4 regions of the Phreatobacter stygius genome follow, and region 4 is predicted to be linked to each of the others. Evidence: predicted binding sites of a transcription regulator. Region 4 holds the regulator's gene; each other region holds the start of a gene.

The links. Region 4 encodes PhoB, which activates phosphate uptake and scavenging genes when phosphate is short. Its sites were predicted from a motif close to TGTCATNNANCTGTCAT; they were not measured.
Region 1: a site for PhoB is predicted at 5,588-5,604, ahead of olsB (l-ornithine N(alpha)-acyltransferase). Genes of this name have one in related genera too.
Region 2: a site for PhoB is predicted at 1,823-1,839, ahead of pstS (phosphate ABC transporter substrate-binding protein PstS). Genes of this name have one in related genera too.
Region 3: a site for PhoB is predicted at 4,127-4,143, ahead of ugpB (sn-glycerol-3-phosphate ABC transporter substrate-binding protein UgpB). Genes of this name have one in related genera too.

Annotation. Positions count from the first base shown of each region.
Region 1 covers NZ_CP039690.1:1,941,944-1,949,635, reverse strand. Annotated here, with positions in the region: gene E8M01_RS08935 (penicillin-binding protein activator) at 70-1,215, shown strand; gene E8M01_RS08930 (DMT family transporter) at 1,398-2,330, shown strand; gene E8M01_RS08925 (response regulator transcription factor) at 2,455-3,081, shown strand; gene E8M01_RS08920 (hypothetical protein) at 3,247-3,471, shown strand; gene E8M01_RS08915 (phosphomannomutase/phosphoglucomutase) at 3,625-5,124, shown strand; gene E8M01_RS08910 (hypothetical protein) at 5,228-5,488, shown strand; gene olsB (l-ornithine N(alpha)-acyltransferase) at 5,801-6,667, shown strand; gene E8M01_RS08900 (BaiN/RdsA family NAD(P)/FAD-dependent oxidoreductase) at 6,689-7,692, opposite strand, start outside.
Region 2 covers NZ_CP039690.1:6,648,215-6,655,906, forward strand. Annotated here, with positions in the region: gene E8M01_RS31470 (ABC transporter substrate-binding protein) at 1-1,283, shown strand, start outside; gene pstS (phosphate ABC transporter substrate-binding protein PstS) at 1,901-2,959, shown strand; gene pstC (phosphate ABC transporter permease subunit PstC) at 3,130-4,035, shown strand; gene pstA (phosphate ABC transporter permease PstA) at 4,044-4,892, shown strand; gene pstB (phosphate ABC transporter ATP-binding protein PstB) at 4,896-5,714, shown strand; gene phoU (phosphate signaling complex protein PhoU) at 5,777-6,490, shown strand; gene E8M01_RS31500 (VOC family protein) at 6,503-6,874, opposite strand; gene mazG (nucleoside triphosphate pyrophosphohydrolase) at 7,120-7,692, shown strand, end outside.
Region 3 covers NZ_CP039690.1:3,144,015-3,151,706, reverse strand. Annotated here, with positions in the region: gene E8M01_RS14670 (sn-glycerol-3-phosphate import ATP-binding protein UgpC) at 1-929, opposite strand, end outside; gene ugpE (sn-glycerol-3-phosphate ABC transporter permease UgpE) at 940-1,788, opposite strand; gene ugpA (sn-glycerol-3-phosphate ABC transporter permease UgpA) at 1,788-2,669, opposite strand; gene ugpB (sn-glycerol-3-phosphate ABC transporter substrate-binding protein UgpB) at 2,728-4,047, opposite strand; gene E8M01_RS14650 (MFS transporter) at 4,211-5,329, opposite strand; gene rlmH (23S rRNA (pseudouridine(1915)-N(3))-methyltransferase RlmH) at 5,418-5,894, opposite strand; gene rsfS (ribosome silencing factor) at 5,922-6,293, opposite strand; gene E8M01_RS14635 (class I SAM-dependent methyltransferase) at 6,426-7,073, opposite strand; gene secB (protein-export chaperone SecB) at 7,210-7,692, opposite strand.
Region 4 covers NZ_CP039690.1:1,186,348-1,194,039, forward strand. Annotated here, with positions in the region: gene E8M01_RS05520 (NAD-dependent epimerase/dehydratase family protein) at 1-382, shown strand, start outside; gene E8M01_RS05525 (flavin-containing monooxygenase) at 379-1,656, shown strand; gene phoB (phosphate regulon transcriptional regulator PhoB) at 1,687-2,388, opposite strand; gene phoU (phosphate signaling complex protein PhoU) at 2,407-3,114, opposite strand; gene E8M01_RS05540 (ATP-binding protein) at 3,281-4,636, opposite strand; gene E8M01_RS05545 (TIGR02186 family protein) at 4,807-5,583, opposite strand; gene E8M01_RS05550 (sulfite exporter TauE/SafE family protein) at 5,568-6,497, opposite strand; gene E8M01_RS05555 (acyl-CoA dehydrogenase family protein) at 6,596-7,692, opposite strand, start outside.

The DNA.
Region 1 (7,692 bases), 760 kb from region 4:
CGGGACTTTGGCCCGGCGCGCAATGGGGCGCCCGGATTCTTGCGTCTCGATCTTCCGCGTCGCGGATTCTTGTCGGCCGCCATGGTGCTCGGGCTTGCCGGTTGTTCCGGTCTGAATGTCGGGGGCTCGGCGCCCGGCGGCCCGGCAGCGACGCCGCCGAACGCGCAAGCCGCGCCAGGCGCGGGCACGACGATCGGCACCGGCTCGGTGAAGATCGCGCTCCTGCTGCCGCTGTCGGCCAGCGGACCGGCCAGCGGCACGGCGACCAGCCTGCGCAACGCCGCCGAAATGGCCATGGCGGAATTCCAGGGGCCGGACCTGACCATCCTGGTCAAGGATGACGGCGGCACCACCGAGGGCGCGCAAGCGGCAACCCAGGCGGCCCTTCAGGAGGGCGCCGAACTCATTCTCGGGCCGCTGCTGGCGGAATCGGTGCGCGGCGCCGCGGCCGTCGCCCGGCCCGCCGGCAAGCCGATCATGGCCTATTCCACCGATGTCAGCGTCGCCACCCGCGGCGTCTATCTGATGAGCATTACGCCCCAGGCGACGGTCGAGCGGATCGTTCAATATGCGGCCCAGCAGGGCAAGCGTTCTTATGCCGCCTTCGTGCCGAACTCGGCTTTCGGACAGGTCGTGCAGGGCGCGTTCCAGGAGGCGGTGAGCCGCTCGGGCGGACGCGTCGTCGCGATCGAGACCTTCCCGCTCGAACCGGCCGGCGTCACGGCAGCGGCGGCCAAGCTCGCCGGCATCGCCAATCAGATCGATGCCATCTTCGTCCCGGATCCCTATGACGGTGCGGCGATCCGCGCGCTCTCGGCGGCCGGCATCGACACCCGGCGTGTCCAGGTGCTGGGCGTCAGCACCTGGGTCGGCAATCGCGGCGCCGCGCAGGCGGCCCCGACCGCCGTCTATGCCGCGCCCGATGGCGCCGGCTTCCAGAGCTTTGCCGGCCGCTATCGCGCCCGCTTCGGTCAGGATCCGACGCGCATCGCCTCGCTCACCTATGACTCGGTGTCGCTCGTCGCCGCGCTCGTCCGCACCCAGGGCACCCAGCGTTTCTCGGAGAGCGTGCTGACCAACGACTCGGGCTTCAACGGTGTCGACGGCCTGTTCCGCTTCCGCGCCGACGGCACGCCGCAACGCGGCCTGGCGGTGATCCAGGCAGGCGGACGCGTGGTCAGCCCGGCGCCGCGTTCGTTCGGCGGCGGCTCCTGACCGGCAGCATTCCACCGTCACCCAGAGATCAGGAAGCCGGCCATAGCGCCGGCTTCTTGCTTTTTGCGGGGCGGGGTCGGCCGCATGCGATTTCAGACCGCCGTTGCGACAAACCGTGCACGTCTCCCATGCGGAGGCGCGCGGTTCGGCCCAAAGCCAAATCGGATATGGCTTGGTCTATCATGAAAGAGGGACCAGTCGCTCTGGATGGGGTCGCCCCGCTGCCGGCCGTCGCCGCGCCCGCGGCGGCACGCCTGCGGCTCAAGGGCATCGGCCTGATGGTGACGGCGCTCGCCTGTTTCGCCTGTCTCGACACCATCGCCAAGTGGCTCAACACCGCGATGGACCCGATCCAGGTGGTCTGGGCGCGTTATTGCGCGGCCTTGGTCGTGGTCCTCATCATGTTCAATCCCTGGCGCAACCCGCGCGTCCTGGTGACGCGGCGACCATGGATCCAGGCGATACGTTCGGCCCTGCTGTTCGGCTCGACGGCGTTCAATTTCATTGCCCTGCAATATCTTCAACTCGACCAGACCGTGTCGATCATGTTCGCGACGCCGTTCCTGGTGGCGATCCTGGCCGGCCCGTTTCTCGGCGAGTGGATCGGTCCAAGGCGCTGGGCCGCCGTGGTCGTCGGTTTCATCGGCGTCATCGTGGTGACGCATCCCTGGAGCGGCAGCATGCATTGGGCGATGCTGCTGTCGTTGTCCGGCGCGTTTTTCTACGCGGTCTACAGCCTGCAGACCCGCGTGCTGGCGAATTATGATTCACCGGCGACGACGTCGATCTATTCGGTTGCGTTCGGGGCCGTCGTGGCGAGCGCGCTGGTGCCAATGGTCTGGATCACGCCGTCGAGCGGCTGGGTGGTTCTCGGCATGGTCGCGACGGGCGCCTTCGGCGCGATCGGCCACTGGCTGCTGATCATGGCCCATGGCTTCGCGCCGGCCGGCGTGCTGTCGCCGTTCATCTACACCCAGATCATCTGGATGGTGACTTTCGGAGCGCTGTTCTTCGGCCAGGTGCCGGCGCCGCATACGCTGGCGGGCGCCGGCATCGTCATCGCTTCCGGCCTCTATCTGCTGTATCGCGAGCGGGTGGTGAAGGGCGCCGGCTGAGCGGCTTGACCCAGGGGCAATTTGTCGCATACGGTTATGTACTGACGAGGGTTTTGCGAAGCTTCGGGCAGCATGACCGCGGCTCGTGAGGTCGGTGCCATTTGGAATTTCAGGGGGCTTGGTCATGTCGACGGACGCGGGCCATGCGGGCGACCTTTTCATCGTCGACGACGATGCCGCCATTCGCGACGCTCTTGCCATCCTGTTCGAGCAATCCGGTTTTCGGGTCACGACTTTTGCCGACGGGCCGGCAACGCTGATTGCCCTGCAGCATCGCGCACCGGATGCCATTCTTCTGGACGTCCATCTGCCGGGGCCGAGCGGCCTCGACGTGCTGAGACAGCTCAACGCGCGCAAATTCACCGGCCCGGTCGTGATGATATCAGGCCATGCCGATATTCCGATGGCGGTGGAAGCGATCAAGGCCGGTGCCGTCGATCTGGTCGAAAAGCCCTTCGATGCCGACAAGGTCATCGTTCAGGTCATTCAGGCGCTGGCGGTCAATGCCAGGCGGCGTGCCGAACGGGCCGATCCGGTGGCGGCGCTCGGGCCGGATGGCGCGAGCCTGCTGACCCCGCGCGAGCGCGACGTGTTGCAGGAACTGGTGCGCGGCGCCTCCAACAAGGAGGCCGGCCGCAGTCTCGGGATCAGCCCGCGGACGATCGAGGTTCACCGCGCCCGGATCATGGAAAAGCTCGGCGCCAAGAACGCCGCCGATCTGGTGCGGGTGATCTACGACGAACGACGCTGACGCGCGACGGCCGGCGATCTCCGTGACCTATGCCGAAAGTTCCGCTTGATCGGTCGTGTTCGGCAGCCGTATCGTTCAAGTCAGGCGGACGACCCTGGCGATGTCTCGGGGGGAGGGCGTTCGTGGGGTTTTGCATGCGCATTCCCGCGAACCGCGAGGCCAATCATGTCCGATGAACCCGTTATCTATGCGCGCATGCAGGGTCGAATTCTGGAGATCGCGACCGATCGGCTGACGCTTCGGTCGTCATCCGGATCGCTGGTGGCGATCGAGGACCATGTCCGTGCCCTGTTCACCGAGGCGCTCGAAATCCGCCTCATGACGGTGGAAGAGGCTCCCTGGATCCTGTCGCATCACGTCATCGCGCCGCCGTTGCAGCGCGCCGCCTGACCGGCGCTATCGGGGCCTTCCCGTTTTCGACATTGTTGCGGTGCACCGTCGCTCACCCGCTGTTCATCATGGCCATGGCATGGCCATGCGAGCATGGCTGGCGCTATAAGCTCGCAAGCCCATTGTCCCCTGTCGCGCGAAGGTTCATTCCGCATGTTTCCAAAACCGCTGCCGTCGCTGACCCCGAATACCGCCGCCTATGAATCCCTGCCGATGGTGAAGCCCACGGGCTTTCGCGAATATGACGCACGCTGGTTCCTCGGCAAGGAATTGAACCTGATGGGCGTGCAGGCCGTCGGCATGGGCCTCGGTACGCTGATCGGCCGCATGGGCGTGAAGCGCGAGATCGTCGTCGGGCATGATTTCCGCAGCTATTCCGCCTCGATCAAGATGGCGCTGGTGACCGGCCTGATGGCGGCCGGCTGCAAGGTGCGCGATATTGGCCTGGCCATGTCGCCAATGGCCTATTTCGCCCAGTTCGAACTGGATGTGCCCTGTGTCGCCATGGTCACCGCCAGCCACAATGACAATGGCTGGACCGGCGTCAAAATGGGCGCCCAGCGGCCGGTCACCTTCGGTCCGGACGAGATGACGGCCTTGAAGAAGATCGTGCTGGAGGCCGATTTCGACCTGATCGGCGGCGGCTCGCTGCTGTTCATCGAGGACTTCGCCGGACGCTATATCCGCGACCTGACCGAGCGCCCGAAATTCAGCCGCAAGCTGAAGGTGGTGGCGGCCTGCGGCAACGGCACGGCCGGTGCCTTCGCGCCGCAGATCCTGGAAAAGCTCGGCTGCGAGGTGATCCCGCTCGATGCCGAACTCGACTACACCTTCCCGCGCTACAACCCCAATCCCGAAGACATGAAGATGCTTCATGCCATGGCGGTGGCGGTGAAGGAGCACGGCGCCGATGTCGGGCTCGGCTTCGACGGCGACGGCGACCGCTGCGGCGTGGTCGACAATCACGGCGAGGAAATCTTCGCCGACAAGATCGGCGTCATGCTGGCGCGCGATCTGACCAAGGTGCACGGTCCCTCGCAATTCGTCGTCGACGTGAAGTCGACCGGCCTGTTCGCCACCGATCCGGAGCTGAAGCGGCTCGGCGCCACCACCGACTATTGGAAGACCGGCCATTCCTACATCAAGCGGCGGGTGCGCGATCTCAATGCGCTGGCCGGCTTCGAGAAGTCGGGCCACTTCTTCTTCAACGCGCCGGTCGGCCGCGGTTATGACGACGGCGTGGTCACCGCGATCGCCGTGCTCGACATGCTCGACCGCAACCCCACCAAGTCGATGGCCGAGCTCTATGCCGAGGTGCCGAAGACCTGGGGCACGCCGACCATGGCGCCGAAATGCGCCGACGAGATCAAATATGAGGTGGTCGAGCGGATCACCAAGCGCTTCCAGGACATGCGCGACCATGCCCAGCGCGTCGCCGACCATGCCATTGTCGACATCGTCACGGTGAATGGCGTGCGCGTCACCGCGTCCGACGGCACCTGGGGGCTGGTGCGCGCCTCGTCGAACAAGCCCGAACTGGTCGTCGTGGTGGAAAGCCCGGTGTCGGAGAAGCGGATGCGCGACATGTTCAAGGCGGTCGACGCGGTGGTCCGCGAGAATCCGGAAGTCGGCGAGTATAATCAGACCATCTGATCGGTCACAAAGACCGGCGGGAGCTGAATTTCCCGCCGGTTATTTACGTTACGTTAACTATGTCGTGTGAGGCTCCGGCAGAGAACAGGCCGGGGGGCATGGCATGACCGAAACGACGTCCGTCACCGACGACATCAAGCGCTCGACCCATACCGTCGAAATCGAGACCTTGCGGTCGATCACCAGCGGCATCGCGTCGTTCGGCGCCGCGGTTCGCGGCAGTCCGTTGAGCAATGCGCAGAAGTCGCGGGTGCTGGCGAGCTTGGCCGAGGCGTCGAGCAACATGCTGGTCGCCACAAGCGCCTATATGGCCGAACTCGGCGCCTCCCGGGGCCGCGCCGCGACACTGTCGACGGCCGAATAATCGGGACAGGCGTCCAGCGCGTCCGGCCTGGGATCCGCGCGCTGTCCGCGCCGCGATGTCGCGCCTGCCTTGCTTGAAAATGCCCGCGCCTTCCGTCTATGTCATTGATCCGTCGCAGCTTCGTCATTCACCTGTCTGCTTGATGCGAGACGAGGTGCGATACGCGCATGAGGCGAATCGACGCGGTCGAGTCGGTCGTCATGCCGTCGGGAGACAGCGGCCATGACCGAGCCGGTTGCCAAGCGTAACGCCTCACCGATGCGAGCCTGGGACCCGGCCGTCTGGGCCGATCAAGGCCGCAAGATCATCCCGATGGTGCGCGCCTATGGCGGCATCCGCCTGCGCGACGCCCGGGCGGAATTGCCGGAAACGCTTGGGCGCATCGGTTCGCTCGAAGTACGGCTCGCGGCCAATGCCGCGGAAGTGCGCCGGGCGCAGAAACTGCGCTTCAAGGTCTTCTACGAGGAGATGCGGGCGATCGCCGACGGTCCGTCCAAGCTGGCGCGCCGCGACATCGACGCCTTCGACGCCATCTGCGACCATCTGGTGGTGATCGATCATGACGTGGTCAAGCGGCCGCGCTTCGGGCCGCCGCGCCCGGCCATCGTCGGAACCTACCGGCTGCTGCGCCAGGACGTCGCCAATCGCCACGGCGGCTTCTACACCGCCTCCGAATTCGACATTGCAGGCTTGCTGGAGCGCCACAAGGGCTTGCGCTTCCTCGAGCTCGGCCGCTCCTGCGTCAAGCCGGCCTATCGCAACAAGCGCACGGTGGAACTGCTCTGGCACGGCATCTGGACCTATGTGCTGCGCCATCGCATCGATGCGATGTTCGGCTGCGCCAGCCTCGACGGCACCGATCCGAAGGCCCTGTCGCTGGAACTGTCATTCCTGCACCATCACGCCGCCGCGCCCGAGGAATGGGCGGCGCGCGCCTTGCCGTCGCGTTATGTCGGCATGGGGCGCCTGTCCAAGGATGCACTCGACGTGAAGCGCGCGCTGCATGCCCTGCCGCCGCTGATCAAGGGTTATCTCCGGCTCGGCGCGCATGTCGGCGACGGCGCCGTGGTCGACCATCAGTTCGGCACCACCGATGTGCTGATCGTGCTGCCGGTATCGGCGATCAGCCCCCGCTATATTGGTCATTTCGGCCCGACCGGCGAGCGTCACGCCGCATGATGCGGGGCTGCCGGTCAGGGGTCATACCACCTGCCCGGCGCTCCAGCCCGACGACCAGGCCCACTGGAAGTTATAACCGCCGAGCCAGCCGGTGACGTCGACGACCTCGCCGATGAAATAGAGCCCCGGAACCGCCTTGGCCTCCATGGTTCGCGAATCGAGATCGCGGGTATCGACGCCGCCGAGCGTCACCTCCGCGGTCCGATAACCTTCCGAGCCGTTGGGGCGGACGCGCCAGGCGTTCACCGCGGCATCGACCCGGGCCAGCACCTTGTCGGAGAGGTCGGCGAGATTGCCCTGGATCGCCTGTTCCTCGACCAGCAGCTGGGCGAGGCGCTTCGGCAGATGGGCCGCCAGCACGGTCTGCAGCGCCTGCCGGCCGTTGCTGGCGCGCGCGGCGCGCAAGGTGTCGAGCAGGTTGAGCCCAGGCAACATGGCGACGGTGATCTCGTCGCCTTCGCGCCAGAACGACGAGATCTGCAGGATCGCCGGGCCGCTCAAACCCCGATGGGTGAACAGCATCGCCTCCTCGAAGCGCGTCTTGCCATGGCTGACGATCGCGTCGACCGCGACGCCGGCAAGCGGTTTCAGGCGTTCCAGCACGTCGGGCTGAAAGGTCAGCGGCACCAGCGCCGGGCGGGTCTCGACCAGGTTCAGGCCGAACCGGGCGGCCAGTTCATAACCGAAGCCGGTGGCGCCCATCTTGGGGATGGATTTGCCGCCGCTCGCCACCACCAGCGCGGCGCAGCGCACGGCGCCGTGGCTCAGCCTCAGATCAAAGCCGCCGGCGCTCCTGGCGACATCGGTGACCACGGTGTTCAGGCTGAGATCGACATGGTGCCGGTCCATCTCGGTGGTCAGGAGATCGATGATCTCGCGCGCCGAACCGTCGCAGAACAGCTGGCCGAGCGTCTTCTCGTGATAGGCGATGCCTGACCGGTCGATCCAGGCGATGAAATCACGTTGGGTGTAGCGGCTGAGCGCCGAAATGCAGAACCGCGGGTTCTGCGAGATGAACTGGCGCG
Region 2 (7,692 bases), 1.9 Mb from region 4:
ATAACCGCCGCTCGGCGCTCGGCCTGATGGCCGGCGCGGCGACCCTTGCCATGCCGCATGTCGCGCGCGCCCAGACCATCGAGGTCGTCGCGCATTATTCCATGCCGCCGATCTTCAAGGAGGCCCAGGAGACGCTCGCCGAAGCGTTCAACAAGAAGAGCGACAAGGTGAAGGTCACCTATGTCAATCCGACCCCGACCTATGAGGACGGCGCCCAGCTGATCCTGCGCCAGGCGACCACCGGTGGCCTGCCCGATGTCTCGTTCCAGGGCCTGAACCGGCTTCGGCTGTTCTCCGAGCGCGGCATCGCCGCCAATCTGAAACCCTTCCTGGAGCGCGAAGGCGATGTGAAGAAGCTCGGTTATTCCGATCCGCTGCTGGGCCTCGGCTTCCATGGCGGCGTGCAATGCGGGCTCGCTTTCGCCACCTCCAATCCGATCAGCTATCTCAATGCCGATCTCCTGAAGCGGGTTGGCCAGAACGCCGCGGAGTTCCCGACCAATTGGGACGACGTGATCAAGCTGTCGGCCAGGATCAACGCGCTCGGCGACGGCAATGAGGGCATGTTCTTTCGCTGGCCGGGCGACGACTGGATGTTCTCCGCCCTGCTCTACGGCCATGGCGGCCGCATGCTGACGGTGGACGAAACCAAGGTCGCCTTCGACGGCCCCGAGGGTCTCGCCGCCCTGAAACTGCTCGACCGCATGGTGAAGGAAGGCAAGATGCCGAATTTCGGCGCTTCCGCCACCGCGACCGCCGATCTCCAGGCTTTCGGTGCCGGCAAGCTCGGCACCATGTTCCGCACCACCGCCCAGGTCCGCCAGGTCTCCGGCATGGTCGGCAGGAATTTCGAACTGAAGACCACCACCTTGCCGGTGATCGATCCGGTCAAGGGGCGCCTGCCGACCGGCGGCGCCGGCGTGATGTTGACCGCCAAGGATCCGGCCCGCCAGGCCGCCGCCTGGGAGTTCATGAAATTCGCCTCCTCCGCCGAGGGCACCTCGATCATGGCGCGCAACACCGGCTATGTCCCGTGCAACCAGCTCGCCATCGACGATCCCGGTTATCTCGGCGAGTTCTACCGGGCCAATCCGCTGTTCCAGGCGGCGACCAGGCAGGTCCACCTGATGATCCCGTGGTACGCCTTCCCGGGCCAGAACTCGGTCAGGGTGACCCAGATCATGGTCGACAACCTCGCCCGCATCGCCGAACAGAAGGCGAGCCCCGAAGAGGTGCTGCGCGACATGGCGCGTGAGGTCGGCCGGCTCATTCCGCGGGCGTGATCGCACATCGGGCCCTGCCCGATCGTTGGTCCGGCCGGAGCTGTCATGGCTCCGGCCGCGTCATTTGGCGGGCGAGCGCTGCGCGTAAACCCTCTCCCGCTTGCGGGAGAGGGTGGCGCCGCCAGGCGGGCGAGCGCTGCGCGTAAACCCTCTCCCGCTTGCGGGAGAGGGTGGCGCCGTCAGGCGCCGGGTGAGGGTCTGAAGAGGGCCGGCCCATCATTTCCAGGGGGAATGCACGGCGCGCATCGACGCAACCACCCTCATCCGGCCGCTTCGCGGCCACCCTCTCCCGCGAAGGCGCGGGCGAGGGTGCCGGCGGAGCCGGCGGGTGAGGGTCTGAAGAGGGCCGGCCCGTCATTTCCAGCGGGAATGCACGGCGCGGGCCGACGCAACCACCCTCACCCGGCCGCTCCGCGGCCACCCTCTCCCGCGAAGGCGCGGGCGAGGGTTCGCGCAGCCCGCTTCATCAGGCCGCGCTTGCCTATTCCCCATACGCTATTCGCCCCTCGCTATTCGCCATTTGCGGCTTTTGTCACGATCGTCACACACCTGTCATCGAGTGTCGCCAGACGTGTGCGAGCAGATCGCTCAATCTTTCGACACTCGAGGTACCCACAATGTTCAAGCGGATTTCAGCTGCGGCGGTTCTGGCCGCTGCAACACTCTTCGCTCAGCCGGCCGCTGCGCAGGGCGTCGAGTTCACTGGCGCTGGCGCCACCTTCCCCGCCCCGGTCTATGCCGCCTGGGCCGCCGCCTACAAGCAGGCGACCAACAACACGCTCAACTACCAGGCCATCGGCTCCGGCGGCGGCATCAACCAGATCCAGAACCGCACGGTCGATTTCGGCGCCTCCGACGCGCCGGTTCCCACCGACCGCCTGACCCAGCAGAAGCTGGTCCAGTTCCCGGCGGTGATCGGCGCGGTGGTGTTCATCGTCAATCTCGACGGCGTCAACAAGAACCAGCTGAAGCTGACCGGCGAAATCGTCGCCGACATCTATCTCGGCACCATCAAGACCTGGAACGACCCGCGCATCCTGGCGATCAATCCGGGCGTCACCCTGCCGAGCCTGGCGATCCAGCCGATCTATCGCTCGGACGCGTCGGGCACCACCTTCGTGACCACCAGCTACCTGTCGGAAGCCAGCGCCAAGTGGAAAGCCGAAGTCAGCGCCGCCACCTCGGTGCAGTGGCGGACCGGTGCCGGTGCCCGCGGCAATGACGGCGTGGCTGGCGCGGTGCGCAACACCAAGGGCGCCATTGGTTATGTCGAATATGCCTTCGCCGCCGAGAACAGCCTGACCACCACCCAGCTGCAGAACGTCGCCGGCCAGTTCGTCGAGCCGACCACCCCGAACTTCCAGGCCGCAGCCGCGGCCGCGGATTGGGAAAACGCCCGCGACCTCGCCGCCTCGATGATCAACAAGCCGGGCGCCCAGAGCTGGCCGATCGTCAGCCCGACCTACATCCTGTTCCCGCGCGACCCGCGTGACGCCGCCCGCGCCAAGGCGGCGCTCGACTTCTTCTCCTGGTCGTTCGCCCAGCAGGGCGGCCAGATCGCCGAGCGTCTGCATTACATCCCGCTCCCGGCCGCCGTCGTCACCCGCGTCAAGGCAGCCTGGGCCAATGTCCACAACGCCCAGGGCCAGCCGGTCTGGACCGGGCCGTCCCAGTAAGCCGTCCAAATCCCGTGCCTGCGCTCAACGGCGCAGGCACGGTTGTTCCGACAGTCGCAGCCATCCAATCCCGATCGAGCTTGTGAGACCCATCCGTGACAACTGTCGCCGAGCCTTCGCTAGCAAGTGACCGAAGTTCGAGCCTGGCGCGCACCATCCGCCGCGGCCAGATGGCCGACGCCGTCTTCCACGCCCTGCTCTGGGCCTCCGGCGCGCTGGTTCTCTTGATCCTCGGCGCGATGATCGCCATGCTGGCCTATGATGGCTGGCCGGCGCTGCGCCACTTCGGCGTCGCCTTCTACACCACCGCCATCTGGAACCCGGTGACCGAGCGCTTCGGCGCGGCATCCATGCTGTTCGGCACCCTGGTGACCGCGGTCATTGCCGTGGTGGTGGCGGTTCCGGTGTCCTTCGGCATTGCCTTCTTCCTCACCGAAGTCTGCCCGCAGGCCCTGCGCAAGCCGATCGGCGTGACCATCCAGCTGCTCGCGGCCGTCCCCTCGATCATCTACGGCATGTGGGGCGCGCTCGTCGTCGCCCCCTTGATCGCCGCCTATATCCAGGCGCCGCTGGTTGCCTTGCTGTCCTGGCTGCCGGTTGTCGGCGAGGTCTTCGCCGGCCCGCCGCAGCAGTTCAGCGTGTTCACCGCCGGCATCATCCTGGCGCTGATGATCCTGCCCTTCATCACCGCCATGTTCGTCGAGACGCTGGAATCCGTGCCGGCCATGCTGGCCGAATCCGCCTATGGCATCGGCGCCACGACCTGGGAAGTGTTCCGCAACGTGCGCGTGCCCTATGGCCGCACCGCCATGGTCGGAGCCGGCATGCTCGGGCTTGGCCGGGCGCTCGGCGAAACCATGGCGGTGACCTTCGTCATCGGCAACGCCAACCGCATCAGCACGTCGATCTTCGCCCCGGGCTCGTCGATCGCCTCGGTGATCGCCAACGAGTTCGGCGAGGCCCAGTCCGGCAGCCTGAAGCTCTATTCGCTCCTGCAGCTCGGCTTCGCGCTGTTCGTCATCTCCTTCATCGTGCTGGCGATCTCGCGCTGGCTCGTGCGCAGCCGTCTGGACTGAGGATCATCATGACCACGCTATCGACTGGTCGCATGAACCGGCGCCTCGCCACCGACAAGGTCGTCAAGGGCATTTCGACCACCTTCGCCGTGATCGCCCTGGTGCTGCTGTTCTGGATCATCTGGACGCTGCTCTACAACGGCCTCTCGGCCATGGGATTGTCGACCTTCACCAATGACGCCTTCGGCCGGCCGCAGGGCCTGATGAACGCCATTGTCGGCTCGCTCCTGCAGGTCGGCATCGCCACTGTCATCGCCACCCCGATCGGCGTGCTGGCCGGCACCTATCTCGCCGAACAGGGCAAGGGTTCCTGGATCGCCGAGGCCATCCGCTTCGTCAACGACGTGCTGCTGTCGGCACCGTCGATCCTGATCGGCCTGTTCGTCTACACGCTGATCGTCATCCCCATGGGGCGGTTCTCCGGCTGGGCGGGCGTCATTGCCCTGGCGATCATCATCCTGCCGGTGGTGCTGCGCGCCACCGAGGACATGCTGCGCCTGGTGCCGACCCAGCTGCGCGAGGCCGCCTTCGCACTCGGCGCCTCGCATTGGACCGTCGTGTCGTCGGTCCAGTGGAAAGCCGCCCGGGCCGGCATCCTGACCGGCCTGTTGCTCGCCATCGCCCGCGCGGCCGGCGAGACCGCGCCGCTGCTGTTCACCGCCTTCGGCAATCCGCAATTCACCGCCAATCTCAATTCGCCCATGGCGACCTTGCCGGTGCAGATCTTCAACCTGACGCTGAGCGCCGATCCGTCATCGATCGCGCTGGCCTGGGCCGGCGCACTGATCATCACGCTTGGCGTGCTCGCGCTCAACATCACCTCGCGTCTCATCATCGCCCTCGGACAGAGGAAATAAGCCATGACCGTCGCCGTCTCGGACACGCTGATCAACAAGGCCCGCACCGTCTCGTCGCTCGAGGGCGTGCCGGCCCGTGTCAGCGTCAAGAACCTCAATTTCTTTTATGGCCAGTCGCAGGCCCTGAAGAACATCAATTTCGACATGCTCGACCGGCGCGTCACCGCGATGATCGGCCCGTCGGGTTGCGGCAAGTCCACCTTGCTGCGCGTCATCAACCGCATGTTCGAGCTCTATCCCGGCCAGCGCGCCGAGGGCGCGATCCTGGTCGATGGCGAGAACATCATCGACAAGAAGACCCCGGCGGCGATGACCCGGGCGAAGATCGGCATGGTGTTCCAGAAGCCGACGCCGTTCCCGATGACCATCTACGACAACATCGTGTTCGGCATTAAGCTGCATGAGCGGCTGTCCCGCGAGGACCTCGACGAACGGGTCGAATGGGCGCTGCGCAAGGCGGCGATCTGGGACGAGGTCAAGGACCGCCTGAAATCCTCGGCGCTCGGCCTGTCCGGCGGCCAGCAGCAGCGCCTGTGCATCGCCCGCACCATTGCGGTGAAGCCCGACGTCATCCTGCTCGACGAGCCGACCTCGGCGCTCGACCCGATCTCGACCTCGCGCATCGAGGAGCTGATCGACGAATTGAAGCGCGAGTTCACCATCGTGATCGTCACGCACAACATGCAGCAGGCCGCCCGCTGCTCCGACGTCACGGCCTTCTTCCTGCTCGGCGAACTGATCGAGCAGGGACCGACCAACGACATCTTCGTCAATCCGAAGAAGCGCGAAACCCTCGACTACGTGACCGGCCGGTTCGGCTGATCCTGCCGGGATCTGCCTTAAAGCGAGCCCTGCAAGCAGATAAGTGGAACCGAGCGACGCCCATGAAGGACCATATCGTCACCGCGTTCGATACCGAACTGAAGAGCCTGGCCCACAGCATCGAGGAGATGGGAACGCTCGCCCGGCAGAGCACCACGATCGCGATCGCTGCGCTCGGCCAGCGCTCGCCCGATCTGGCCCGTCAGGTCGGCACGCTCGAACGCCAGATCGATGCCTTGCAGCGCGAAATCGAGGAATCCGGCATCCTGGTCATCGCCCGGCGCCAGCCGGTGGCCTTCGACCTGCGCGAAGTGGTCTGCGCCCTGCGCATTTCCAATGACCTGGAGCGGATCGGCGATCTCGCCAACAACATCGCCAAGCGTGTCGTGGCGCTCGGCGACGTGCCGGTGCCGCATCCGCTGATCTCCGGCCTCGAAGGCCTGTCGGCGCTGGTGGTCGAGCGGCTGGAAGAGGTGCTCTCGGCCTTCGATGCCCATGATCCCGACAAGGCGGTGGCGATCTGGACCTCCGACGATGCCGTCGACGACCTCTATACCTCGGTGTTTCGCGGCGTCCTGACCTATATGATGGAAGACCCGCGCAACATCACCGCCTGCACCCAGCTGGTCTTTGTCGCCAAAAATCTCGAGCGGATCGGCGATCACGTCTCGAACATTGCCGAATCCGTGCATTATGCCGCGACCGGCGCATTGCTGGACGAGCCGCAGCCGGATCGGCGCGACGCGATCGGCGAGCCGGAAGTCGTCGCCGGCTGATGCCGGCGCGCCTTATTGGAAGACCGCCTCGAGCTTGTAGCCATCAGGATCGATCACGAAGGCCGCATAATAGGTCGGGCTATAGTTGAGCCTGAGGCCGGGCGCGCCGTGGTCCGCGCCGCCATGCGCCAGCGCCGCGGCATGAAACCGGTCCACCGCGTCGCGCCCCGGCGCCGCGAAGGCCAGGTGGAAGCCGGGCCCGGGCGGCTGCACCGGCCCCGGCGTGAGGAACAGCGTCAGCTTTTCCTCACGCGCATTCGGGCCATAACCGACCCCCTTGTCGGAGGTCCAGACCCTGCTATGGCCGAGCGCCGCCATGACGGCATCGTAGAAGACGGTCGTCCGGGCGAGATCGGCGACGCCGAAGGACAGGTGCGACAGCATGGCGATCTCCGAATCCGCGAGCGAGGCCGAGGCTAGCAAGGGCCAGGCGGAAGAACAATCAAAGAACATCCATGACGTTCCGGCCTGCCACCACGGCCCCGCCCGACCGCCGATCCTGTGGATCGATCGCGGTTCGGCTTGCATGCCGGCGACAATTCCAGCCCTTCTTGGCCAAGACGCGCGACGAGTGCCCTCAGATGACCGATCCCGCCAGACCAGCCCATCCGACCGAACCGCCCGGCCGCATCGAGCCGTCAGGCGACATCGCCAGATTGACCGAGATCATGGCCTGGCTCAGAACACCCGGCCAAGGCTGCCCATGGGACCTGGTCCAGAGCTTCGAGACCATTGCGCCCTATACGATCGAGGAAGCCTATGAGGTGGCCGATGCGATCGAGCGCGGCGACCTCGCCGATCTCAAGGACGAATTGGGCGACCTCCTGCTGCAGGTGGCGTTCCATGCCCGCATGGCCGAGGAACAGGGCCTTTTCGGCTTCCCCGACGTGGTTCGCGCCATCACCGAGAAACTGATCCGCCGCCACCCCCATGTCTTCGGCGGCGCGCGCGACCTGTCGCCCGAGGCCGTCAAGGCGCTCTGGCACGAGATCAAGCTGGAAGAGAAACGCCTGAAGGCCGAAGCCCATGCCAGGGCCGGTCTGCCGGCGCGTGACGACACTGGCGCGCTGTCGGGCATTCCCGGCGCCCTGCCGGCGCTGACCCGCGCCCTCAAGATGCAGGAGAAAGCATCAAAAGTTGGATTTGATTGGAATAACTTAGACAGTGTTCTTGAGAAAATAGTCGAGGAAGCGCAGGAAATC
Region 3 (7,692 bases), 2.0 Mb from region 4:
TAGACGAAGGTTTCGGCACCGACCGCCTCGACCGCCGAAACCGGAAAGGTCAGGCCGACCGCGTCGTCCGGCACCGGCCCGGTCACCAGGGTCAGGTGCTCGGGCCGAATGCCGAGCAGCGCACCGCCGGCCGGTACGGCCAGGCCCTTGCCACCGGTGACGCCTGCAAGCACCGGCCCGTTCGGTCCCTGGGCAACCTTGATCAGGTTCATCGGCGGCGCGCCGATGAAGCTCGCGACGAAGGTGGTCGCCGGCCGCTCGTAGAGATCGAGCGGACTGCCGGCCTGCTCGACCTCGCCCCGGTTCATCACCACCAGGATGTCGGCCAGCGTCATGGCCTCGAGCTGGTCATGGGTGACATAGACCGAGGTGGTCCCGAGCGCCCGCTGCAGCTTCTTGATCTCGACCCGCATCTGCATGCGCAGCTTGGCATCGAGATTGGACAGGGGCTCGTCGAACAGGAAAGCCTTGGGCTTGCGCACGATGGCGCGGCCCATGGCGACGCGCTGGCGCTGGCCGCCGGAGAGCGCGCGCGGCTTGCGCTCGAGGAACGGCGTGATTTCCAGGATACGGGCCGCCTCACGGACGCGCGTGTCGATCTCGGGCTTGGGCGTGCCGCGGTTGCGCAGGCCATAGGCCATGTTGTCGTAGACGCTCATATGCGGATAGAGCGCGTAGTTCTGGAACACCATGGCGATGTCGCGTTCGGCCGGCTCCAGCTGGTTGCAGACGACCCCGCCAATGGTGATCGAGCCGCCGGTGATGGTTTCCAGCCCGGCGATCATGCGCAGGAGTGTGGATTTGCCGCAGCCGGACGGTCCGACCAGCACGCAAAACGCGCCGGTCGGCACCTTGATATCGACCCCCTTCACGGCTTCGACGCCGCCGGGATAGACCTTGCGGACCTGGTCGAGAATGACCTCGCTCATCGATATGTCCTCATTTTTCCGTCTCGACGAGGCCCTTCACGAAGAGCTTCTGCATGATCACCACCACCAGGACCGGCGGCAGCATGGCGAGGATCGCGGTCGCCATGGCCAGCTGCCATTCGGTCAGCGCATCCTGGGTGACGATCATCTTCTTGATGCCGATGACGATGGTCTGCATGTCGTCGCGGGTGGTGATCAGGAGCGGCCAGAGATACTGGTTCCAGCCATAGATGAACTGGATCACGAACATCGCCGCGATCGAGGTGATCGACAGCGGCAGCAGTGTGTCCTTGAAGAATTGCATGGCGCTGGCGCCGTCGATCTTCGAGGCCTCGACCAGTTCGTCCGGCACGGTCATGAAGAACTGGCGGAACAAGAGCGTCGCGGTCGCCGAGGCGATCAGCGGGATGGTCAGGCCGGCATAGGTGTCGAGCAGGCCGAGATCGGCGACGATCTTGTAGGTCGGATAGATGCGCACCTCGACCGGCAGCATCAGGGTCATGAAGATCACCCAGAAGGCGGTCATCCGGAACGGAAAGCGGAAATAGACCACGGCGAAGGCCGAAACGATCGAGATCATGATCTTGCCGATGGCAATGGTCAGCGCCATCACCAGGCTGTTCAGCATCATGCCGCCGACCGGCTCGCGGGTCGACGAGGCCGTGCCGACAAAAATGGTCTTGTAGTAGTTCTCCAGGAAATAGGGCCCGGGCCGCAGCGGCATCTGGCCGTTGGAGATGGTCGAGGCGTCCCAGGTCGAGGCGACGAAGGCGACATAGACCGGGAAGGCCACGATCATGATGCCGACGAGCAGCACCAGGTGCGGCAGGAAATCCAGGAAACGCTTGCGCTCGACCATCAGTATTGGACCTTGCGCTCGACATAGCGGAACTGGATGGCGGTGAGCCCGATCACCATGATCATCAAGATCACCGACTGCGCCGCCGAACCGCCGAGATCGCCGCCCAGGCGACCGTCGGAATAGACCTTGTAGACCAGGGTTTCGGTGGCCTTGGCCGGGCCGCCGCTGGTGGTCGCGTCGATGATGCCGAACGTGTCGAAGAAGACGTAGACGATGTTGACCACCAGCAGGAAGAAGGTGGTCGGCGACAATAACGGGAAGATGATGGTCCAGAACCGGCGCATCGGCCCCGCGCCGTCGATCGCGGCGGCCTCGATGACGCTCTTCGGAATCGACTGCAGGCCGGCCAGGAAGAACAGGAAATTATAGCTGATCTGCTTCCAGGTCGCGGCCATGACCACCAGCGTCATGGCGTGATTGCCGTTCAACAGCGGGTTCCAGTCGAAGCCGAGCGAGCGGAGCGCCTGGGCGATCAGGCCGAGCGAGGGCTGGAACATGAACAGCCAGAGCACGCCGGCAATGGCGGGGGCAACCGCATAAGGCCACATCAGGAAGGCCTTGTAGGCGCCGGTGCCGCGGATCTGCTTGTCGGCCTGGATCGCCAGGAACAGCGACAGCGACAGCGACAGGCAGGCGACCAGGGCGGAAAAGATCGCGGTCGTCACCATCGACTTGTAATATTCCGGCTTGGACAACAGGTCGGAATAGTTTTCCAGCCAGACGAATTCCGTCGATAGGCCGAAGGCATCCTGGATCAGGAACGACTGCCAGACCGCCTGGCCCGCCGGCCAATAGAAGAAGACCAGCGTGACGGCGAGCTGCGGCAGAAGCAGCATGTAGGGCAGCAACTTGCCGTCGAAAACGACCCGTTTTTCCATGATCCCCCCGAAGGCACGTTCCGGAGCGGGCCTTAAGCCCGCTCCGGCATCGCCTCGATCAGCGCGTGACGGTACGCTCGAACTGGCGAAGCATGGTGTTGCCGCGCGCCACGGCCGCGTCGAGCGCGGCCTGCGCCGGCTTCTGGCCGGCCAGCGCGGCTTCGATCTCTTCGGCCCAGACGTCGCGCAGCTGCACCATGTTGCCAAGCCGCAGGCCGCGGGAATTCTCGGTCGGCTCCTTGTTGGTCAGCTCCAGAAGCGGCGTCTCGAGATAGGGGTTCTGCACGTAGAAGCCCGAAGCCTTCACTTTCGCGTAAGCCGCCCGGGTGATCGGCAGATAGCCGGAATCGGTATGCAGCTTGGCCTGCCGGTCGACATCGGAAAGGAAGGTGAAGAAGCGCGCCACGCCACGATATTCGGCGGCCGGCCGGCCGCCCATGACCCAGAGCGAGGCGCCGCCCAGCGTCGAGTTCTGCGGCGCGCCGGCGACGTCGGGATAATAGGGCATCGCCGCGTTGGCCCATTCGAACTTCGCATTGGCGCGCACGTTGCCGTAGAAGCCGGACGAGGTCAGCATGATCGGGCATTCGCCCGAGGTGAAGCGGCCCTCACCGGTATTGGTGCGGCCGGAATAGCTGAAGGTATTGTCGCGCTGCAGTTCGACCAGGTTCTGCAGGTGACGGACATGCAGCGGCGAATTGAACCTGAGCTCGGTGTCGAAGCCGTCAATGCCATTGGCCCGGGTCGACAGCGGCACGTTATGCCAGAGCGAGAACTGCTCGATATTGAGCCAGGTGATCCAGGCCGACGAGAAGCCGCATTTGTCGTAACCGGCTGCGCGCAGCTTTTTTGCCGCCTCGAAGACATCAGGCCAGGTGCGCGGCGGCTGATCCGGATTGAGGCCGGCGCGGCGGAAGGCGTCCTTGTTGTACCACATGACCGAGGACGAGGAGTTGAACGGGAAGGACAACATCTCGCCGCGCGAGGTCGAATAATAGCCGGCAACCGCCGGCAGATAGGCTTGCGGGTCGAACGGCTCGTTGGCCTCGCTCATCAACTGGTAGACCGGCTTGATGGCGCCGCGGGCAGCCATCATGGTGGCGGTGCCAACCTCGAAAACCTGCAGGATGTGCGGTGCATTGCCGGCGCGGAAGGCGGCGATGCCGGCATTCATCGTGTCGGGATAGGAGCCCTTATAGGTCGGCACGACCCGGAATTCGCGCTGCGACGCGTTGAACTCCTCGGCCAGCTTGACCACCACCTCGTTGTTGGCGCCGGTCATCGCATGCCACCACTGGATCTCGACCTGGGCCGAGGCGGGGCTGGACACGAGCGCGGCGGCGGCAGCAACCGCCAGCATGAAACGGCGATTCAACATCGATAGACCTCCCAAAGGGCGCGGCTGAGCGCCAATGCGGCTTTGCGGGCGAAACCCGTGCCGTTCTTGGGTCCGCCGAACGACGGACAGATGACACTCTAGTGAAGCTTCGATGACAGAGTAAGAGGCGGTCCGGCAGATTTCCCCGGCCGCGCAACGGCGCTTAAGGCCCGGCGATCCGGGCGCTGGCGGCGACGGCCACCAACAGCCCCGCGACCGCCGCGAAGGCCCAGGGCAGACTGGTCGCGTGGGCCAGGAAACCGATCAGGGCCGGGCCCGCCAGAATGCCGGCATAACCGACCGTGGTGACCGCCGCCACGGCGAGCGGCGGCGGCATCGCGGTTTGCCGCCCGATCGCCGAATAGAGCACCGGCACCACATTGGAGGCGCCGAGCCCGACCATGGTGAAGCCGGCGAGCGCCGCCGCGGACGAAGGAACCAGGATCGCCAGGCCGAACCCCGATGCGGCGCAGATGCCGCCGAAGACCAGAACGGCCGGTCCGCCCAGAGCCTGGACGACGCGGTCGCCATTGAGCCGGCCGAGCGTCATGGCGACGGCAAAACCCGCATAACCGAGCCCGGCATGGGCCGGCGCGACGTCGCGCACCGAGGTCAGGAAGACCGCGCTCCAGTCGAGCATCGAGCCCTCGGCCAGGAAAACGATGAAGCAGAGCCATCCGATCAGGACCACCCGGCCGTGCGGAAGCACGAAAAGTGGCGCGCCGTCAGCCCCGCCATGGGACAGGAGGCCGTGGCCAAAACCCGCCATCAGGCCGAGAATGATCGCCGCGGCCACCAGCATGGCCCATAACGGCGAGGCTCCGAGCCAGAGCAGCAAGCTGACGCCGCCGGCTCCGGCAATGCCGCCGAGGCTGAAGAGGCCATGGAAACCCGACATCAAGGTGCGGCCGGCGGCCCCTTCGACCGTCACCGCCTGGATGTTGGCCGCGACATCGACGGCGCCGACGCCGGCGCCAAAAACCAGCAGCGCCGCGGCCAGCCACAGCGGGCTTGCGCCGATGGCGAGCCATGGCAGTGCCGCGCAGATCATCAGGCTGGCGGCCCAGATGACCGCACGGCAGCCGAGACGGGTCGCCAGGGCGCCGGCCAGCGGCATCGCGATCAGCGAACCCGCGCCCAGGCAAAGCAGCAGCAGGCCGAGCGCACCGTCGTCGAGATGGGCGCGCTCCTTGGCAAAGGGAACCAGTGGCGCCCAGGCCGCCATGCCGAAACCCCCCAGGAAAAAGGCGGCCCGGGTCGATGCCTCGGCCAAGGCAGGCATCGCGCGAGCGCGCCCTGCCCCGGCGGCGGCTGTCATGCGAGGTTCATTCACGAACGGCCTGTCGATCTTTCCCGATCCGTGGCGCCGGTCATGCCCGGTGATAGGGATGGCCGGCGAGGATCGTCATGGCCCGATAGAGCTGCTCGAGCGCCAGGACGCGCACCAATTGGTGCGGCCAGGTCATGGCGCCGAACGAGAGCACCAGATCAGCCTCGGCGTGGAGCGCCGGATCGAGACCGTCGGGACCGCCAATGACCAGGGTCGCCGCCTCCTCGCTCTTGTCCTTCCAGCGGCCGAGCCGCTCGGCGAAGGCTTCGCTGCCGAGGCTCTTTCCCCGTTCGTCGAGCAGGATGAGACGGCCGACGCGCTGGCGGCGAATGGCGCCGGCCTCCTCCGCCTTGCGCTGCGCGCCGTCGGCCGCCCGGCTTTCGTCGAGCGTGACCACGTCGAGGCCGCGAAATCCGAGCGCCTTGCCGGCTTTTGCCGCGCGATCTTGGTAACGCGCGGCCAGTTCCGTCTCCGGGCCGGCTTTCGTCCGCCCGACGGCGACCAGGATCAGCCGCATGAGAATTCCGGCCCGAGCGCTGAGGGCTCAGCCGGCCAGCCGCTCGGCCGGACGCGCCGCCGACCACATCTTCTCGAGATTGTAGAAGCTGCGGACTTCCGGGCGGAACACGTGAATGATCACGTCGCCGGCATCCACCAGCACCCAGTCGCAGGCGGGTACGCCTTCGACCCGGACCTGGACCACGCCGGCATCCTTCAGCGCCTGGACCAGATAGTCCGCGAGCGCGCCGACATGACGGTGCGAACGTCCCGACGACACCACCATCGCGTCGGCGATGGAAGTCTTGCCCTTCAGGTCGATTGTCTGGATTTCCTCGGCCTTGTTGTCTTCAAGGGTCTCGAGAACGATTTTCAGGACCTCGGCAGGAGCGGGGCTCGTCGCGGGGGTCCCGGTCAGCGGCGCACTCTTCGCCGGTCCCGGCAGGTTGGTGGTGGACAGGGGTCCGATCCTCTCTGCTTCGCGCCTCTCGGGCGCACAAACCTCATAATACGCGAAAACATGGCAATTAGACAACGCAGCCTGACGGGCTCACGCGATCAATCGCCAGACCCCGGTCCGTTTGATCTCGAGATCCTCGAGCGCGCGGGTCACCGGAACCTCATATTCGGCAAGCTTTTCAAGCCGCTCCCTCGGCAGATAGGTGCGCCCGGGATCACCGATCAATACGGTCCGGCCGGCCGCGGCGATCGGCCCGAGCCAGCCGAGCATGGCTTGCGTCATGTCGCGCTGATAGCAGATGTCGCCGGCCAGAATCACCTGCCAGCCGTCATCGGTGCCGGTCGGATCGCCGGTTCTGGCTTCGATCGCGACCCCGTTCGCCGCGGCATTGAGCGCCACCGCGACCTCGGCGAAGGCGTCGATATCGACCGCGCTGACGCGGGACGCACCGGCCTTGGCGGCGGCAATGGCGACAAGCCCGGAGCCGGTCGCGACATCGAGCACCGACTTGCCGGCAATGAGGGCCGGCTGATCCAGCACATAGCGGGCCAGCGCCTGGCCACCGGCCCAGGCAAAGGCCCAGAACGGCGGCGGCAGGCCGATCGAACCGAGCTCGTCTTCGGTCTTCTGCCAAAGCGTGGTCGCTTCGTCTGCCAGATGCAGCCGGATCTCGGGCGCATGGGGCACCGCGAGCAGCCGGGTGTTGTCGCGGATGAAGGCCGCGCGATCCAAGATCATGCCGTCACCATCATGCCGTCACCATCGGGCCGTTACCTCAAAAAATGCAAAAAGCCGGGCGCGAAGCCCGGCTTTCCGCGTGTCACGAGATCGTCCAGTCTTGCTGGCTCCGCCAAATCCTAGCGAGCCAAAGCCCTTACTGGGTCAAAGCCGGGCCGGCCGGAGCCTGCGGGTTCTCGGCAATGCGCTGGCGATAGAGCGCGGCGAAATCGACCGGGTCGAGATAGAGCGGCGGGAAGCCGCCGTCGCGGGTCGAATTGGCGATGATCTGGCGCGCGAAGGGAAACAGCAGGCGCGGGCACTCGATCAGCACGATCGGATGGACCGCCTCGGCCGGCACGCCGGCAATGCGGAAGATGCCGCCATAGACCAGCTCGAACTTGAACAGGATCAGATCCTTGGTGCGCGCATCGCCATCGATGGTCAGCTCGATCTGGAACTCCGTCTCGCTCATCGGATTGGCGTTGACGTTGATCTGGATATTGATCGCCGGCTGCTCCTGCTGGGGCATCAGCGAGCGCGGGGCGTTGGGATTCTCGAAGGAGAGATCCTTGATATACTGCGCCAGCACGTTGAGCTGAGGCGCGGCTTCCGTTTCATTGCCGCCGTTGGGGGTCAT
Region 4 (7,692 bases):
GGTGGTCATCGGCCTTGCCGGCAGCGCGGCGCCGTTCAGCCTGGTCAGCGAAACCGACGTGGTGGCGGCGCTGGCCCGCGCCGCCGCACCGGCAAGCCTGCCCGGCATCTACAATCTCGCCGGCGACGGCACGCTGTCGCTCGCCGAGATTGCCGGGCGCATCGGCAAGCCCTATCTGCCGCTGCCGCCAGCCCTGCTGCGTGGCGTCCTGTGGTTCGCCAACCGGCTGAAACTGACCCCACTCGGCCCGGCCCAGGTGAATTTCCTGCAATACCGGCCGGTGCTGGCCAATGACCGCCTGAAGACCGGCTTCGGTTATGTGCCGGCCCTGTCGGCGGCGGAGGCCTTTGACCGCTATTGGCGTGCGAGGCCGGCATCATGACCTTCCTCGTCATCGGCGCGGGACCGGCCGGGCTTGCCACCGCCCGGGTGTTCAAGGCGGCCGGCCTGCCCTTCGAGGTGGTCGAGCGGCATGCCGATATCGGCGGCCAGTGGCTCTATGGCGCGCCATCGAGCGGGGTCTATGCCTCGACCCACCTGATCTCGTCGAAAACCACCACGGCCTTTGCCGACTATCCGATGCCGGAAGACTGGCCGGCCTATCCACATCACGCTCAGGTTCTCGATTATCTCAAGAATTTCACCCGCCATTTCGGCCTCTACCCGTCGATCCGTTTCAACCGGGCGGTGACCCGGCTGACCCGGCAGGAGGATGGCTGGCGGGCGAGCTTCGACGACGGCACGAGCCTCGACTACCAGGGCGTGGTCATTGCCAATGGTCATCTCACCGATCCCGAACTGCCGCAGATCCCCGGCAGCTTTTCCGGCGAGCTGATGCATTCCAAGACCTACAAGAACGCCGCGATCTTCAGCGGCAAGCGCGTGCTGATCGTCGGCATGGGCAATACCGGCTGCGACATCGCGGTCGATGCCGTTCATCGCGCCTCGAAAGTCTTGTGGTCGGTGCGCAGCGGCAATCATTTCGCCCCGAAATTCCTCCGCGGCAAGCCGGCGGACGAGGCCAATCACAAGGCGAAACTTGTGCTGCCGCGCCGGCTTCGCTCGATCCTGCACGAGGCGGTGCTGCGGTTTGTTGTCGGCTCACCGGAAGATTTCGGGCTGCCGCGCCCGGCGCACCGGCTTTACGATCGCACCCCGGTGGTCAATTCGCTGGTGCTGCAGCACCTCGGCCAGGGCGACATCGCCGTCCGGCCGCCGATCGAGGAGCTCGACGGCAACCGTGTCATCTTCACCGACGGCCAGACCGACGAGGTCGATCTCGTGCTGCTGGCCACCGGCTATCGGATCACCTTCCCGTTCCTGGACGAGGCCGGGCTGATACGCGAACTGAACTGGAAGGCGCCGGCGCCGCACCTGCACCTGAACATCTTCCCGCCCACCGATAACAACCTGTTCGTCGTCGGCATGATCGAAGGCGCGGGCATCGGCTGGCCCGGGCGCGACCTGCAGGCGAAGATCGTCGCGGCCTATCTGGCGGCCCGCAAGGACGCACCCGACAAGGCCCAGTCCTTCCGCCGGGAGATCAAGCGCCATTGCGCCGCGCCCCGCCCTCGGGATGCCGGCCCCCATGGCATCTTCATCGATTTTGTCGATTACAAGCGCGTGCTCGGCAAGGGGATCGAGCGGTTGAGCTGACCTCTTTCGGCCGCCCGACGGCGGCCGGCCTCAGGCCGCGCCGGCGAAACGCTCGTTGAACGCATAACCGGAGCCGCGCACGGTGCGAATCGGGTCGGCCTCGCGGCCACGCTTCACCGCCTTGCGCAGGCGTCCGATATGGACGTCGACAGTGCGCTCGTCGATATAAACGTCGCGGCCCCAGACGCCGTCGAGCAATTGCTCACGGGTATAGACGCGCCCCGGCGACTGCATGAGGAATTCCAGCAGGCGGAACTCGGTCGGGCCCAGCGTGATCTCGCGGCCCGAGCGGTGTACCCGGCGCGTCTCGCGGTCGAGTTCGATATCACCTGACTTCAGCAGGCTCGACAGATGCTCGGGCTTGGCCCGGCGGAGCAGCGCCCGGATCCGCGCCAGAAGCTCGGGCACCGAGAACGGCTTCACCACATAGTCGTCGGCGCCGGTGGCAAGCCCGCGCACGCGCTCGCCTTCCTCGCCGCGTGCGGTGAGCATGATCACCGGCAGGCGCTCGGTCTCGGCGCGCAGCCGGATGCGCCGGCAGAGCTCGATGCCCGACAGCCCCGGCAGCATCCAGTCGAGCAGCATCAGATCGGGGACCGCCTCGCGCAGACGCACCTCGGCCTCGTCGCCGCGCATCACCGTTTCGACGCGGTAGCCTTCGGCTTCGAGATTGTAGCGGAGGAGAACGGTGATCGGCTCTTCGTCCTCGACCACCATGATGCGTGCGATCATGAGAAAATCCTTCGCAGGTTAAGTTCCGGCCGCGACGATCGTCGTGGTGTCGAGCTTCGGCCGCTCTTCGGCGAGCGTCGTGCCATTGACCACGTAGTAGATCGTCTCGGCGATATTGGTGGCGTGGTCACCGATGCGCTCAAGGTTCTTGGCGCAGAACAGGAGATGCGTGCAGGCGCCAATATTGCGCGGGTCCTCGAGCATGTAGGTCAAGAGCTCGCGGAACAACGAATTGTAGAGGGCATCGATATCGCCGTCGGATTTCCACACTTCCAGGGCGGCCGCGACGTCGCGCTGCGAAAACGCGTCGAGCACTTCCTTGATCCGCTCGAGCGCGAGCCGGGCCATGGCGTCGAAACCACCGGTCACCTTGGGCAACGGCAACGAGCCGTTGATGGCGATGACCCGCTTGGCGATGTTCTTGGCGAGATCGGCAATGCGCTCCAGGTCGGCGGCGATGCGCAGGGCGCCGACAATCTCGCGCAGGTCGATCGCCATCGGCTGGCGCCTGGCGATCACCAGGATGCCGACCTCCTCGATCTCGCGCTGCATGGCGTCGATGGTCGGATCGGCGGCGCGCACCGTCGAGGCAAGCGCGACATCGCCGCGGATCAGCGCATCGATGGCGCCAACGATCTGTTTCTCGGTGAGTCCGCCCATTTCGGCGACGCGCTGCGCCAAGCCCTTCAGCTCGTTCTCGAATGCGCTGACGATGTGCTCGGTCATGCAGGTCTCCTGGGTGGGGCTGGCAAAGGGGGCTTTTCCCTACCCTGATATGACGACGGTTCTATGCTTGGGACGTGACACATCAATGACGATGAATCACACAATGCTTCAATTGCTTAGATGAGATGCGACAAGACCGCCGGCAAGCACCCGATGGCCGACTCGGCTATTCCGCCGCGGGCGGCACGCGGCGGGCCGGCATTTCGGCGACCGGCGCCTCGCCTTGTTCGGCCGCCGCCGCGGCGGCGGTCTCCAGGCGAACCGTGAAGGTCGCGCCGTCGCGTCCCTCGCTTTCGATCGCCAGGCGGCCACGATGGCGCTTGACGATATGTTTGACCAGCGCCAGGCCAAGGCCGGTGCCGCCCTTCTCGCGGCTCGACGCCACATCGACGCGATAGAAGCGTTCGGTCAGGCGCGGCAGATGTTCGGCCGGGATGCCCGGCCCGTGGTCGCGCACCGCGACCACCGCCTCGTCGCGCCGCTTGCCGCGCGGCTCGCGCTTCAGCGTGATCTCCACCGTCTTGCCCTCGGCGCCATATTTGATGGCGTTCTGGACCAGGTTCTCAAACAGCCGGAACAGCTCGTCCTGGTCGCCCGAGACCACCAGCGAAGGTTCGGCCGCCTCCACGCCGACGCTGACGCCGAGCGTTTGGGCATAAGGGCCGAGGCTGTCGCGCACCTGGCCGAGCAGCGGCACCAGGTCGATCAGCGCCACCGGCCGGACATGTTCGTTCAATTCGACCCGCGACAGCGACAGGAGGTCGTCGATCAGCCGTGCCATGCGATTGGCCTGGGCCAGCATGATCGCCAGGAACCGCTCGCGCGCCGCCGGATCGTTTTTCGCCGGCCCCTGGATGGTCTCGACGAAACCCACGACGGAGGCGAGCGGCGTCCTGAGCTCATGGCTCGCATTGGCGACGAAATCGGCGCGCAGACGCTCCAGCCGGCGCTCTTCGGTCAGGTCGCGCAGCGAGACCAGCACGAAATCGGGGCTGGCTTCCTCACGTGCCCTCACCGTCAGCGCGACCGGGGCGGCCTCGACCCGGAACCACCGGTTGACCGGCACCCGCTCGGTATAGTCGATCTCCTGGCTGGCATTGGTGGCGAGCGCCCGGCGCACCGCCTCGACCACCTCGGGCGTGCGCAGCGCCAGCGTCAGCGGTTCGCCGCGTTTCAGGCCGGGGACCAGATCGGTCGCCCGGGCATTGTGGCTGCGAACGATGAGCTTCGGATCGATCAGCATGGCCGGCGCCGGCAGGGCCGCGATCAGCCCTTCGATGGTCAGGTCGGTCAGCCGGGCGGCGCGGCGCGCCAGTTGTTCCGGATCCGGCGGAAGCGGCGCCACGCTGCGCCGGCGCACGATCAGCGCCGCGGCGGTCATCACCGCGACCGCTCCGATGGCATAAGGCCATTCGACCTTGCGCCAGGCGATCAGGACCGTGGCGACGAGGAAGGCCACGACCAGCAGCAGGGTGCGCCCTTGCCAGCCCTGTAGTCGCGGCGGTTCCAATTCGTCGTCCATGACTGTGTCCTAGAGCATTTTTGCGCGCGACGGAGCCCGGTTCGCACCAAGATTACGACGAAACGGGGCAATGAACGCCTCTTCGTTTCGACGAAACGACAGGACGTTCAGCGGCGAGCAAAGGTGACTGGCACGCCGATGCGACGGTTCGATGACATGGACGGTCGGCTTCAGTCGCGCCGGAACACGACGCTCGCCGCCCAGCCGGTGAACAGCGCCATGGCAGCGGCCGCCATGCCATAGATCAGCCCGTTGTCGCGGGCGGCATTGGCGACAAAGGCCTCGAAACCGGTCTTGGTCACTTCGAAATTGGTATTCTCGCGCGCCAGGATCACGCCGCCCGACATCAGGTAGATATCGACCTCGAAGGCGCCGACCGGCGTGTTGGAAACCACCGGAATGGTGGCGCGGAACAGGGTCGGCGTCAGGAAGGTGACGCCGGTCGGGTTCTCGCGAAACAGGCCGCGCGCCTGGTTGATCCTGAGGAAGGCTTCGCGAAAGGTCACGGTGCCTTCCGGATTGGTGCCCGGACGCGATGTCTGCAGCGCGATGCCCTGCAGGCCGATCTGCTGGCGCCGGCGCACGTCGAGATCGGCGAGCGCCTCGGCCGGCTTGTTCGACAACAATGTGTAGGAGGTCGGCACCTCGACGAATTCACGCGCGTCGGTGTTCATCCAGATCCCGAACACCCGGTCCTTCCGGCGCGTGATGATCTTGGCCCTCGGCCCGCGCACCACCACCGCCATGTCATAACCGCCCGATCGAGCGACGGTCTGGCTGTCACGCTCGATCGAGCCGAACAGCACGATTTCCGAGCCGACGAAATTGGACGTGATCTGCAACCGATGGGTCGAGAGCGAGGTGATCAGTGCCTCGGCCCGTGCGGCCGGGACGGCGGCGATCAAGGCGACGAGCGTCAGCACCAGCCGGATCATCTGACCACCCATTCCATGATCGTATTGGAAAAGGGGTCATCCGGCTTGAGCACCAGATCGACGAAGAAGCGGATGCCGACGGCGAGCACCACAAGGCCCAGCATCAGGCGCAGTTCCTCGCCTTTCATGGTCAGCGAGGTGCGCGCGCCGAACTGCGCGCCGATGACCCCGCCGATCATCAGGAGCAGCGCCAGCACGACATCGACCGAGGCATTGGTGATGGCGTGGAAGATCACCGTCAGCAGCATGGTGATGAGCGTCTGCAGGCTGGAGGTGCCGATGACCACCGAGGTCGAGACGCGCAGCAGATAGATCAGCGCCGGCACCAGCAGGAAGCCGCCGCCAATGCCCATCATCGAACCGAGAAAGCCGATGCCGAGCCCGATCGCCACCACCGGAATCACCGAGATGGTGATGCGCGAGCGCGGGAAATTGATCGCGAAAGGCAAGCTGGAGGCGACACGCCGGTCGCGGGCCGGCACCGGTTTCGGCGGCTCGCCGGAGCGCGAACGGGCGATCGCCCGGCTGCTCTCGACCACCATCAGAAGGCCGATGCCGCTGAGCAGCGTCACATAGGAGAGCGCGATGAACAGGTCGAGCTGGCCGGCCCGGCGCAGGAACGAGAAGGCCGCCACGCCGCCGGCCGAACCGATGACGCTGCCGCCCAGCAGCACGGTCGCCAGCTTCGGGTCGACCGCGTTCTTGCGCCAGTAACTGAGCGTGCCCGACAGCGACGAGGCGGCGATCTGGCCGGAGACGCTGGCCACCGCGATGGCCGGAGGAATGCCGATGAAGATCAGCAGCGGCGTCAGCAAAAAGCCGCCGCCAACTCCGAACATGCCGGAAATGAACCCGACCGCCAGCCCCATGCCCAGGATCAGGAGCATGTTCACAGGCAATTCGGCGATGGGCAGGTAAAGCTGCACGGCTCACCCCGGCGATGATCGGGTTGATCTCCGAAGGACCGGAAAATCCCTGCCGCGTCAAGGCTTTTGGCCGCAGGGCTCCAACCCGGCAGCCGGTGTCAATAAGACCGTGGCATTCCCAGCACATGTTCGCCGACATAGGCGAGGATCAGGTTGGTCGAGATCGGCGCGACCTGGTAGAGCCGCGTCTCGCGGAACTTGCGCTCGACGTCGTAATCGGCGGCGAAGCCGAAACCGCCATGGGTTTGCAGGCAGGCATTGGCGGCTTCGAACGAGGCGTCGGCGGCCAACAGCTTGGCCATGTTGGCCTCGGCTCCGAAGGCTTCGCCTGCGTCGCACAGCGCCGCCGCCTGGAACCGCATCAGGTCGGCCGCGCGAATGTTCACGTAAGCCCGCGCGATCGGAAACTGCACGCCCTGGTTCTTGGCGATCGGGCGATCGAAGACGATGCGCTCGGTGCCGTATTTCTTGGCCCGCTCGATGAACCAGTAGCCGTCGCCGATACATTCGCCGGCGATCAGGGTGCGTTCGGCATTGAGCCCGGAAAGGATGGTCTTGAAACCCTTGCCTTCCTCGCCGATCAGGTTCTCGGCGGGAATTTCCAGGTCGTCGAAGAACACCTCGTTGGTTTCGTGATTGACCATGTTGCGGATCGGCCGGACCGTCATGCCCTTGCCGATCGCATCGCGCAGATCGACCAGGAACACCGACAGGCCGTCGGACTTCTTGGCGACCTGGTCGACCGGGGTGGTGCGGGCGAGCAGCACCATCAGTTCGGAATGCTGCACCCGGCTGGTCCAGACCTTCTGGCCATTGACCACATAGCGGTCATTGCCCTTCTTCACCGCCGTGGTCTTCAGCTTGGTGGTGTCGGTGCCGGTGGTCGGCTCGGTCACCGCCATGGACTGCAGGCGCAGCTCGCCCGAGGCGATCCGCGGCAGATATTTGGCCTTCTGCTCGGCCGAGCCGCCGCGCAGGATGGTGCCCATATTGTACATCTGGCCGTGCACGGCGCCGGCATTGCCCCCCGAGCGGTTGATCTCCTCCATGATGATGGAGGCCTCCGTCAGGCCGAGCCCGGAGCCGCCATATTCGGCCGGGATGAGGGCCGCGAGCCAGCCGCCCTTGGTCAAGGCCTCGGCAAAGGCTTCGGGATAACCGCGTTCGTCATCGACCTTGCGCCAATAGGCATCGT